2 regions of the Streptomyces sp. P17 genome follow, and region 1 is predicted to be linked to the other one. Evidence: riboswitches for the same ligand, from Rfam matches in the RefSeq annotation. Region 1 holds a riboswitch; the other holds the start of a gene.
What was found. Region 1 has a riboswitch for S-adenosylmethionine ahead of thrC (threonine synthase). Riboswitches for the same ligand answer to the same signal wherever they lie in the genome.
Positions count from the first base shown of each region.

Region 2: another riboswitch for S-adenosylmethionine. It lies ahead of RMT89_RS00050 (aminotransferase class V-fold PLP-dependent enzyme); the one in region 1 lies ahead of thrC (threonine synthase).

Region 1 is NZ_JAVRBF010000018.1:114,347-120,012, forward strand. It holds gene groL (chaperonin GroEL) at 1-410, opposite strand, end outside; gene RMT89_RS14460 (cold-shock protein) at 734-937, opposite strand; gene RMT89_RS14465 (MoaD/ThiS family protein) at 1,368-1,643, opposite strand; gene thrC (threonine synthase) at 1,640-2,926, opposite strand; SAM riboswitch class I at 2,945-3,088, opposite strand; gene RMT89_RS14475 (glucosyl-3-phosphoglycerate synthase) at 3,231-4,175, shown strand; gene RMT89_RS14480 (trehalose-6-phosphate synthase) at 4,238-5,641, shown strand; gene RMT89_RS14485 (1-phosphofructokinase family hexose kinase) at 5,638-5,666, opposite strand, start outside.
Region 2 is NZ_JAVRBF010000001.1:5,362-11,027, forward strand. It holds gene RMT89_RS00035 (Rieske 2Fe-2S domain-containing protein) at 1-121, shown strand, start outside; gene RMT89_RS00040 (cytochrome bc complex cytochrome b subunit) at 118-1,749, shown strand; gene trpD (anthranilate phosphoribosyltransferase) at 1,889-2,953, shown strand; SAM riboswitch class IV at 3,029-3,145, shown strand; gene RMT89_RS00050 (aminotransferase class V-fold PLP-dependent enzyme) at 3,280-4,641, shown strand; gene RMT89_RS00055 (PQQ-binding-like beta-propeller repeat protein) at 4,972-5,274, shown strand; gene RMT89_RS00060 (Lrp/AsnC ligand binding domain-containing protein) at 5,271-5,552, opposite strand; gene RMT89_RS00065 (rhomboid family intramembrane serine protease) at 5,549-5,666, opposite strand, start outside.

The DNA.
Region 1 (5,666 bases):
ACGTCCTTCGCCTGCTCCAGCAGGGCGGCGGAGACGGCCTCGACGGCCTTCTCGATACCGCGCTTCAGGGCCATCGGGTTGGCGCCGGCGGCGACGTTGCGCAGGCCCTCGCGGACCAGCGCCTGGGCGAGAACGGTCGCGGTGGTCGTACCGTCACCGGCGACGTCGTCCGTCTTCTTGGCGACTTCCTTGACCAGCTCGGCGCCGATCTTCTCGTACGGGTCCTCCAGCTCGATCTCCTTGGCGATGGAGACACCATCGTTGGTGATCGTGGGGGCGCCCCACTTCTTCTCAAGGACGACGTTGCGGCCCTTGGGGCCGAGGGTGACCTTGACGGCGTCGGCGAGCTGGTTCATACCGCGCTCAAGGCCGCGCCGCGCCTCCTCGTCGAACGCGATGATCTTGGCCATGTGAAGTGGTCCCTCCAGGACTGGTGAGTACCGCAAATGGACCGCGCCCGCGCCCGCGACGGACGGCCCCGGCGGATGGTTCCTTGCCCCACCCGGCCCGTGGACCTCACCGACCCGGTCCTTCGTTGTCACTCTCACCTTCAGAGTGCTAACGCCAATGATTAGCACTCGACCCATGCGAGTGCAAGCGGCTCTCGGGGATCGGGCGGGGCCGGTGCCCGGTGAGACCCGGGCACGCGGAAGGGCCCGCACCCGAGGGGTTGGGTCCCCGAGGTGCGAGCCCTTCAGCAGAAGACGTCGCTTGCGGTTCGTTGGTCGCGCGTTCAGGCAGAGACGCGAACCATGTCGGCCTGCGGGCCTTTCTGGCCCTGCGAGATCTCGAACTCAACCCGCTGGCCTTCTTCAAGGGTGCGGTAGCCGTCCATCTGGATCGCGCTGTAGTGGACGAAAACATCCGCACCACCGTCGACCGCGATGAAGCCGTACCCCTTCTCCGCGTTGAACCACTTGACGGTGCCCTGAGCCATGCCTAACTCCCCTATTACTGGCCCTTGCACAGATCCACACTTCGCGGATCCGGGTCAGACCTCACCCCCCACGGTTTGGGGGCGTGCGCCGGAACGCGTCGACCGCGGCTGAATGTATCTGTCCAACTGCCGTCTGCAACAGGTCAATCGGACGAGAATTCTGGACGCACCGGGTCCGGAATATAGTGAGAATTCGCCCGAATTCAGGGCAAGTCGGGCCCCATAAAGGGAGCATAAGGCGCAAAAGGCTCGCACACTTTGGCTACTTCTCGTCGCATACGGCGTCGGTACTCATATGCGCCCGGCATGCGGGGAGCAGCAGGTTCCCCAACTGTACCGTGCTCAACCATGCAGAATTGCCCCCTCCGTTTGTCTTACGGAGAGGGCAATTCGATGAACTCTGGGTGACGCACCTTACCGACGGTAACGATCAGCCGCCGGCGACCGCCGGAATGATGGAAACTCCGGCGCCGTCCGGGGTCGCCGTCTCCAGGCCCTGCTCGAAGCGGACGTCGTCGTCATTGACGTACACATTCACGAAACGGCGCAGCTTGCCCTGGTCGTCCAGGACGCGGGCGGCGATTCCGGTGTGGTTCTTCTCCAGGTCGGCGATGACCTCGGCGAGGGTGCCACCCTCGGCCGTCACCTCGGCGGCACCACCGGTGTAGGTGCGCAGGATGGTGGGGATGCGGACGTTGACACTCATGATGCGAGGCCAGCCTCTCGGAAGGAGTCGAGGTTCGGGCGGATGGTCGCAGTGAGGCCGGTGCCGGCCACCGCGTCCAGGGTCTTGAGGCCGTCGCCGGTGTTGAGGACGACCGTCGTCTTGGCGGGGTCGAGGACGCCGTTCTCGATCAGCTTGCGCGTCACGCCGACGGTCACGCCACCCGCCGTCTCCGCGAAGATGCCCTCGGTCCGCGCCAGCAGCTTGATCGCGTCGACGACCTGCTCGTCCGTCACGTCCTCCACCGCGCCGCCGGTGCGGCGGGCGATGTCCAGGACGTACGGCCCGTCCGCCGGGTTGCCGATGGCCAGCGACTTGGCGATGGTGTTCGGCTTCTGCGGCCGGACCACGTCGTGGCCCTCCTTGTAGGCCACCGACACCGGCGAGCACCCCTCGGCCTGCGCGCCGAAGATCTTGTACGGCCTGTCCTCGACGAGCCCGAGCTTGATCAGCTCCTGCAGACCCTTGTCGATCTTCGTCAGCTGCGAGCCGGAGGCGATGGGGACGACGATCTGGTCCGGCAGCCGCCAGCCGAGCTGCTCGCAGATCTCGTACGCCAGGGTCTTGGACCCCTCCGCGTAGTACGGCCGCAGATTGACGTTGACGAAGCCCCAGCCCTCGCCGGCCGGGTCGCCGATCAGCTCGGAGCAGAAACGGTTCACGTCGTCGTAGTTGCCCTCGATGCCGATGAGTTCACCGCCGTAGACCGCGGCCATGACGACCTTGCCCTGCTCCAGGTCGTGCGGGATGAACACGCAGGAGCGGAAGCCGGCGCGGGCGGCGGCGGCGCCGACGGCACCGGCGAGGTTGCCGGTCGACGAGCAGGAAAGCGTCGTGAAGCCGAAGGCACGGGCGGCCTCCAGGGCCTGGGCGACGACCCGGTCCTTGAAGGAGTGCGTCGGGTTGCCGGAGTCGTCCTTCACATACAAACCGCCGGTCACGCCGAGCTCGCGGGCCAGGTTGTCGGCCTTGACGAGCTTGGTCCAGCCGGGGTTGAGGTTGGGCTTGTCGGCCACGTCCGCGGGGACGGGCAGCAGGGGCGCGTAACGCCAGATGTTCGCGGGTCCCGCTTCGATGCGCTTGCGGAGCTCCTCGGTGTCGTACGCCGAGAAGTCGTAGGCGATCTCCAGCGGGCCGAAACACTCCTCGCACGCGAAGACGGGTCCGAGAGGGACGCGATGTCCGCACTCGCGGCAGCTCAGGGCAGCGGCGGGACCGAGGTCGACGGTGGGATTCGTGGTGCTTGCGGCAGTCTGCACAGCCATGTGAGGCGAGGCCCTTTCTCCTCATCTTCCTCACGACGCATCTCGCCGTGAGACGGATTTGGCACCTTCCCTAGCCGGGAGCCTCGCAATGGAGAACGAGAACCGACTGGAGGGTTGCCGGGGCTTCATCGGGCCGTATCCCTCTGCCCCTCTGGATGAGCGGTATGTAGTTGTAGACGCAAACGACCCCCGACATGCGATGGTCATCAGCGTTGCTCAAGACTGTAACCGAAGGCCAGGACAGTTGAGATTGCCGTCCGAACCGCGAGACACGATCCGCGAAACACGTGAGGAGCCGCCGACTGTGCTGGAAGAAGTCGAGCGCTGGCTGAGCACCCGCTCCTGGTCCGTGACCGACCGCCCGCTCCATCAGATCCTGGCCGCGAAACGCAGCTCGGGCCAGACGGTCTCCGTCGTGCTGCCCGCGCTCAACGAGGAGGAGACGGTCGGCGACATCGTCGCCGTCATCCGGCATGACCTGATGCACCAGGTCCCGCTGGTCGACGAGATCGTCGTCGTCGACTCCGGATCGACCGACCGCACCTCCGAGGTCGCCGCGGCGGCCGGGGCGACGGTCGTGCACCGCGACGCGATCCTGCCCCGTCTGCCCGCCGTGCCCGGCAAGGGCGAGGTGCTCTGGCGCTCGCTGCTGGTCACCCGCGGCGACATCGTCTGCTTCATCGACGCGGACCTGAAGGAGTTCTCCTCGGACTTCGTCTCGGGGATCGTCGGCCCGCTGCTCACCGATCCCGGGGTGGACCTCGTCAAGGCGATGTACGACCGCCCGCTCGGGCAGGCGGCGGGCCAGGGCGGCCGGGTCACCGAGCTGATGGCCCGCCCGCTGCTGAACATGCACTGGCCCCAGCTCGCCGGCTTCGTACAACCGCTCGGCGGCGAGTACGCGGCCCGCCGCTCCCTGCTGGAACAGCTCCCCTTCCCCGTCGGCTACGGCGTCGAGCTCGGCATGCTGATCGACGCGCTGCACCTGGTGGGCCTGGACGCGCTGGCCCAGGTCGACGTGGGGGTGCGCAGGCACCGGCACCAGGACGGGCAGGCGCTCGGCCGGATGTCCGCCGCGATCTACCGCACGGCCCAGCTCAGGCTGGCCCGCGGACACCTCATCCGTCCCTCGCTCATCCAGTTCGAGCGCGGCGAGGACGGTTTCGAGCCGCGGACGTACTCGGTGGACACCGAGGAACGGCCGCCGATGGTGGAGATCGCCGAATACGCGTCACGCAAGGTGGCGTAACGCTCGTCTCGTCCAGCGGCTCGTACGTTTGAGCGTTTACGGCACGGGCTAGGTTGGAGCACATGGCTTCCACGCACGTGGCTTCCCCACTCGGTGCCGCTCAGGTGCTGGTCGCGTCGAATCGCGGCCCGGTCTCCTACGAGGTCCAGCAGGACGGCTCGCTGCGCGCCAAGCGCGGGGGCGGCGGACTGGTGTCGGGCCTGTCGGCCATCGGCCCGGACGCCGGCGCCCTGTGGGTGTGCTCGGCGCTGTCCGACGGCGACCGCGAGGCGGTGCGGCGCGGGGAGGGCGAGTCCGGCGTACGGATGCTCGACATCCCGGCGGACGTGCACGCGGACGCGTACAACGGCGTCGCGAACTCGGTGCTCTGGTTCGTCCATCACATGCTGTACCAGACGCCGCTGGAGCCGGTGTTCGACGCCGGTTTCCGGCGGCAGTGGGAGAACTACGCCCACTACAACCGCGCCTTCGCCGAGGCACTGGCCGACGAGGCGGCCGAGGGGGCGGCGGTCCTGGTCCAGGACTACCACCTGACGCTGGTGCCGGGACTGCTCCGCAAGCTCCGCCCCGACCTGCGCATCGGCCACTTCTCGCACACCCCGTGGGCCCCGGTGGACTACTTCCGCATGCTGCCCGACCAGGTGGTGCGCGAGGTGCTGGAGGGCATGCTCGGCGCAGACCGGCTGGGTTTCCTCACCCGGCGCTGGGCCGACGCGTTCACCGCGTGCTGCACGGAGCTGGCGGGCGGGCTCGGGGACACCGAGGTCGGCGTGCACGGTCTGGGCGCGGACGCGGACTTCCTGCGCAAGCGGTCCCACGAGGCCGACGTCGAGGAGCGGATGGCGGCACTGAAGGCGGAGATCGGCGCGGGCCGCAGGACGATCGTCCGCGTCGACCGGACCGAGCTGTCGAAGAACATCGTGCGCGGGCTGCTGGCCTACCGGCAGCTCCTCGACGACCGCCCCGAGTGGCGGGAACGGGTCGTGCACGTGGCGTTCGCCTACCCCTCCCGGCAGGACCTCGCGGTCTACCGGGACTACACGGCCGAGGTGCAGCGCCTCGCGGACGACATCAACTCCCAGTACGGCACCCCGGGCTGGACCCCGGTCGTACTCCACGTCAAGGACGACTTCGCACGCTCCCTGGCCGCGTACCGGCTCGCCGACGTGGCCCTCGTCAACCCCATCCGGGACGGCATGAACCTCGTCGCCAAGGAGGTGCCGGTCGTCTCGGACGAGGGGTGCGCGCTGGTGCTGTCGCGGGAGGCGGGGGCGTACGAGGAGCTCGGCGAGGACGCGATCGTGGTGAACCCGTACGACGTCCTGGGCACCGCGCGGGCCCTGCACGAGGCCCTGACGATGCCGCCCCACGAACGCGCCGAGCGCACCAAGCGCCTCACGGCGGCGGCCACGGCACTGCCGCCGGCACAGTGGTTCATGGAGCAGTTGCGGGCGCTGCGCGCTTAGGCAGCCATGCCCTCGGGGCTCACCG
Region 2 (5,666 bases), on a different contig from region 1:
CTTCGGTCCCGCCGGTCACGCCCTGCCGCAGCTGCGCATCGGCGTGAACGACGAGGGCTACCTCGAGGCGCTCGGCGACTTCGAAGAGCCCGTCGGTCCTGCATTCTGGGAGCGCGGATGAGTACCAACGAGAAGAACGAGCGGCGCGGTAAAGCGCCCGCCGGCGAGCGTGTCGCCGACTGGGCCGACGGCCGGCTCGGCATCTACGGCCTGGCCAAGGCCAATATGCGCAAGATCTTCCCCGACCACTGGTCGTTCATGTTGGGTGAGGTCTGCCTCTACAGCTTCATCATCATCATCCTCACGGGTGTGTATCTGACGCTGTTCTTCCATCCGTCGATGAACGAGGTGGAGTACACGGGCAGTTACGTCCCGCTGCAGGGACAGCTGATGTCCGAGGCGTTCAACTCGACCATGCGCATCTCCTTCGATGTGCGCGGTGGTCTGCTGATCCGGCAGATCCATCACTGGGCGGCGCTGATCTTCCTCGCCGGCATGTTCGTGCACATGATGCGCGTGTTCTTCACGGGCGCGTTCCGCAAGCCGCGTGAGATCAACTGGCTGTTCGGCTTCCTGCTGTTCGTCCTCGGCATGTTCACCGGCTTCACCGGTTACTCGCTCCCGGACGACCTGCTCTCCGGCACCGGTGTCCGCTTCATGGAGGGCGCGGTCCTGTCCGTGCCGATCGTCGGCACGTACCTGTCGTTCTTCCTCTTCGGCGGGGAGTTCCCGGGCGGCGACTTCGTGGCCCGCTTCTACTCGGTCCACATCCTGCTGCTGCCGGGCATCATGCTAGGTCTGGTGGTCGCCCACCTGATCCTGGTCGTCTACCACAAGCACACGCAGTACGCGGGTCCCGGCAAGACCAACAAGAACGTCGTCGGCATGCCGCTGCTGCCGGTCTACATGGCCAAGGCCGGAGGCTTCTTCTTCCTGGTCTTCGGTGTCATCGCGGCCGTCTCGGCGATCGCCACGATCAACCCGATCTGGACCATGGGCCCCTACCGTCCGGACCAGGTGTCCACCGGCGCCCAGCCCGACTGGTACATGGGCTTCTCCGAGGGTCTGATCCGTGTCATGCCGGGCTGGGAGATCAACTTCTGGGGTCACACGCTCGTCCTGGGTGTGTTCATCCCGCTGATGATCTTCCCGCTGGTCCTGGTCGCGATCGCGGTCTACCCGTTCATCGAGGCCTGGGTCACCGGCGACAAGCGCGAGCACCACATCCTGGACCGTCCGCGCAACGCGCCGACGCGTACGGCCTTCGGTGTCGCGTGGATCACCTGGTACATGGTCCTGCTGATCGGTGGTGGAAACGACCTGTGGGCCACCCACTTCCGCCTGTCGATCAACGCCATCACCTGGTTCGTCCGGATCGCGTTCTTCGTCGCCCCGGTCCTCGCGTTCGTCATCACCAAGCGGATCTGCCTCGGCCTGCAGCGCCGGGACAAGGACAAGGTGCTGCACGGCCGCGAGTCGGGCATCATCAAGCGCCTGCCGCACGGTGAGTTCATCGAGGTGCACGAGCCGCTCAGCCAGGAGCAGCTGCACACCCTCACCGCGCACGAGCAGTACAAGCCGGCCGAGATCGGCCCGTTGGTCGACGAGAACGGTGTCGAGCGCAAGGTGAAGGGCTCCGAGAAGCTGCGCGTCAAGCTCAGCAAGGCGTACTACGGCGAGGAAGCCCAGATTCCGAAGCCGACCGTCGAGGAGTACAAGGAGATCACGAGCGGCCACGGCCACCACTGATCGCTGCGCACGCCACGCCACGGCCGAAGGGCTCCGTCCGCTGTACGGACGGGGCCCTTCGCCGTGCCCCGGCCTGGATAGGGTGGGGGCACATCTTTCAGGTGCACACACCTCTGCTACGACACTCAGGAGCGGCCTTATGAGCGCTGTGACCCCCGCTGGAGGCGACACCGCGGCGGGCCGTTCCTGGCCCCGGTTGCTGAACGGCCTGCTGGAGGGGCGCGATCTGAGCGCCGACGACACGGCCTGGGCGATGGACCTGATCATGCGCGGCGAGGCGACCGACGCGCAGATCGCCGGGTTCGTGGTGGCGCTGCGGGCCAAGGGCGAGACCGTCGAGGAGATCACCGGCTTCGTCCGGACGATGTACGAGCACGCGAATGTGATCGAGGTGTCCGGCGACACCGTGGACATCGTCGGCACCGGCGGGGACGGCGCCAAGACCGTCAACATCTCCACGATGTCCGCGATCGTCGTGGCCGGCGCGGGCGCCAAGGTCGTCAAGCACGGCAACCGGGCTGCGTCCTCCGCCTCCGGCTCCTCGGACGTCCTGGAGAAGCTCGGGGTGAATCTGAACCTTCCCGTGCCCCGGGTGCCGTCCGTGGCCGAGGAGGCCGGGATCACCTTCTGCTTCGCGGCCAAGTTCCACCCCGCGATGCGGCACGCGGGCGCGGCGCGCGGGCAGTTGGGGATCAGGACGGTCTTCAACGTCCTCGGTCCGCTCACCAACCCGGCCCGGGTGCGGGCGCAGGCGGTCGGGGTCGCCGACCCTCGGATGGCGCCGATCGTCGCGGGTGTGTTCGCCGAGCGCGGCAACTCCTCGCTGGTGTTCCGCGGTGACGACGGCCTGGACGAGCTGACCACGACCTCGACCTCCCGGGTCTGGATCGTCCGGGACGGCAAGGTCACCGAGGAGTCCTTCGACCCGCGGGACGTCGGCATCGACCTCGTCCCGGTGGAGGCGCTGCGGGGCGCGGACGCGTCGTACAACGCGGATGTGGCGCGGCGCCTGCTGAACGGCGAGACCGGGCCCGTCCGGGACGCGGTCCTGCTCAACTCTGCGGCGGCCCTGGTGGCTCTCCACCCGACGGAGGCGCCCCTGGCGGAGCAGATCCGCACCGGCATGGCGAAGGCGGCGGAGTCGATCGACTCCGGCGCGGCCAAGCGGACATTGGAGCGCTGGGTGACCGCGAGCAACGCGTAGCGGTCACCGGTCGTCGTCCCGTAATCCGGACACGGGTTGCGGGGCGACGATCACTTCCCTTAAGTTCCTGTACCAGGTCATGAGTGACAGTCATGAGGCCCCGGCCGACTGTCCGGCAACCCTCCGTCCGTGGCGGGGTGCCCCGGGTGAAGACCAGGCCGTGAGCAGCAAGGCTCACGGCAAGCGCGGACCCCTCGCGATACACCAGGGGTCCTGGGTCGTTCGAGGGAGTCTTCCGTGAGCAAGCGAATGCGATAGGGCCGCCGAGCCCCGCCTCCGCACACCCCTTTTCGCTCATCTTCTCCGTCTGTCACGGGAGCTTCGCCATGTCTGTCTCCACCGCTGCCCTCGACCGTTCCGTTTGTTCCCCGCTGCCTGTTCTGGGCCGGGATGTCACCGTCCCGCTCGTCACCGGCGGCGAGGTCACGTACGCCGCGCTCGACTACGCCGCCAGCGCCCCCGCGCTCCAGCGGGTCTGGGACGACGTGGCCGCCTACGCGCCGTACTACGGCAGCGTGCACCGGGGCGCCGGGTATCTCTCGCAGCTGTCGACCGACCTCTTCGAGAACGCCCGCAAGACCGTCGCCGAGTTCCTCGACTGCCGCGCCGACGACCAGCTGATCTTCACCCGGTCCACCACCGACTCGCTCAACCTCCTCGCTGCCGCCCTCCCCGCCGACTGCCAGGTCTTCGTCTTCGAGACCGAGCACCATGCCTCCCTGCTGCCCTGGCGCGCCGCGAAGGTCACCTGCCTCAACGCCCCGCGCACCCCGCAGCAGGCCGTGGCGACCCTGGAGCGCGCCCTCGCCGACCGCGACCCGTACGGTCCGGCCCTGGTCTGTGTCACCGGCGCCTCGAACGTCACCGGGGAGCTGTGGCCGGTGCGGGAACTGGCCGCCGCCGCCCACGCGCACGGCGCCCGGATCGTCCTCGACGCCGCACAGCTCGCCCCGCACCACCCGGTCTCGGTCCAGGACCTGGACGTCGACTGGGTCGCCTTCTCCGGCCACAAGCTCTACGCCCCCTTCGGCTCCGGCGTCCTCGCCGGCCGCGCCGACTGGCTGCTCGCGGCCGAGCCCTACCTCGCGGGCGGCGGCGCCAGCCGTAAGGTCACCCGGCGTGCGGACGGGGGAGTGGACGTGGAGTGGCACGAGAGCGCGGCGCGCCATGAGGCCGGCTCGCCGAACGTCATCGGCGCCTACTCCATCGCCTCGGCCTGCAAGGCGTTGACGGACGCCGGATTCGACACCCTGGTCGCCCGGGAGCAGTACCTGATCGAGAAGGTCCGCGAGGGCCTCGCCGAGGTCCCCGAGGTCAGGATCCTCTCCCTGTTCGGCGACGACGCCCCGCGCGTCGGCGTCATCTCCTTCGTCGTCGACGGCTGGAACAGCTCCCACTTCGCCGCCGCCCTCTCCGCCGAGTACGGCATCGGCGTCCGCGACGGTCTGTTCTGCGCCCACCCCCTGGTCCGCACCCTGCTCGGCAGCGACCCGGGGACCCAGGGCGAGTGCGGCGCCCCCGAGGCGGCACCCGGCGAGAAGTCCCTGAACGCCATCCGGGTCAGCTTCGGCGCGGGCACCCCGGACGAGCACGTGGTGCGTTTCGTGACCGCGGTGCGCGAACTCGTCACCGACGGCGCGAAGTGGAACTACCGCACCGAGGACGGGCGTTGCGTCCCCGCGGTGTGATCCGCTGACGTACGCTCCGCGACGACGATCTGTCCCAGGTGCCCGAGGAGTTCCGGCCGCTGGTGGAGTCCTGTCTGCGCCCGGACCCGGCCGGACGGCCGGTGCCGGAGGCCGTCATGGCGGCCGTGGGACACACGGAGGCGTCGCTGCCCGCTGCCGTGCGACCGGGCTGGTTCACCGGCGGCGGTGCGCGGTGGGTGCGGGGGGACGACGCGGAGCGGATGAGCGGCGTCGAGTACGTGGCCCCGGTGACGGTGCCGGACGCGGTCGTATCGCCCGGCGGGGCGCCGCTGCCGCCGTCGCGCCGCGGTGTGCTGCGGGCCGTGGCCGGTGGGGCCGTGGTGGCCGCCGCCGGGGGCGTCGGCGGCTGGTGGTGGCTGCGGGATCCGGAGCGGGGCAAGAAGGTGGACTCGCCCTCGCGGCGGGGACTACGACCTCACCGAACCCGTCGTGTCGGGCGGCCGGATCTTCCTTCAGACCCCCGACGAGATCCACGCCCTGAACCTCAAGGGCAAGCGGATCTGGCGCTTCCCGCTCAAGGCCGGCTATCCGGTGTCGGCCCCCCTGATACGCGGCAACCGCCTCTACGTCACCTCGGAGGAGGGCGTGGCAGCCGCCGACCTCACGTCCTAGCCGTCGAGGCCGATCGCGAACGCCGCCTCCAGGTCGTGCTGGGAGTACGTCCGGAACGCCACGTGCGTGTCCGTGCCCTCCACGCCCGGGATCTTGCTGATGCGGCCGGGGATGACCTCGGCGAGGTCCTCGTGCTCCTTGACCCGGACCATCGCGATCAGGTCGTAGGTGCCGGTGACGGAGAAGACCTCGCTCACGCTGTCCAGCGAAGCGATCTGCTCCGCGATCTCGGGGATCCGGTCCACGCTGGTCTTGATGAGGACGATCGCGGTGATCACGGCTGGTTCTCTCCCTCGGGGGCCGGCGTCGCTGGGGTGGCCCTCACTCTAGTCGTACGGCCGAACCGCACCCAGGCGAAGCTGCAGCCCAGGCCGAAGCCCACGAGATGGGCC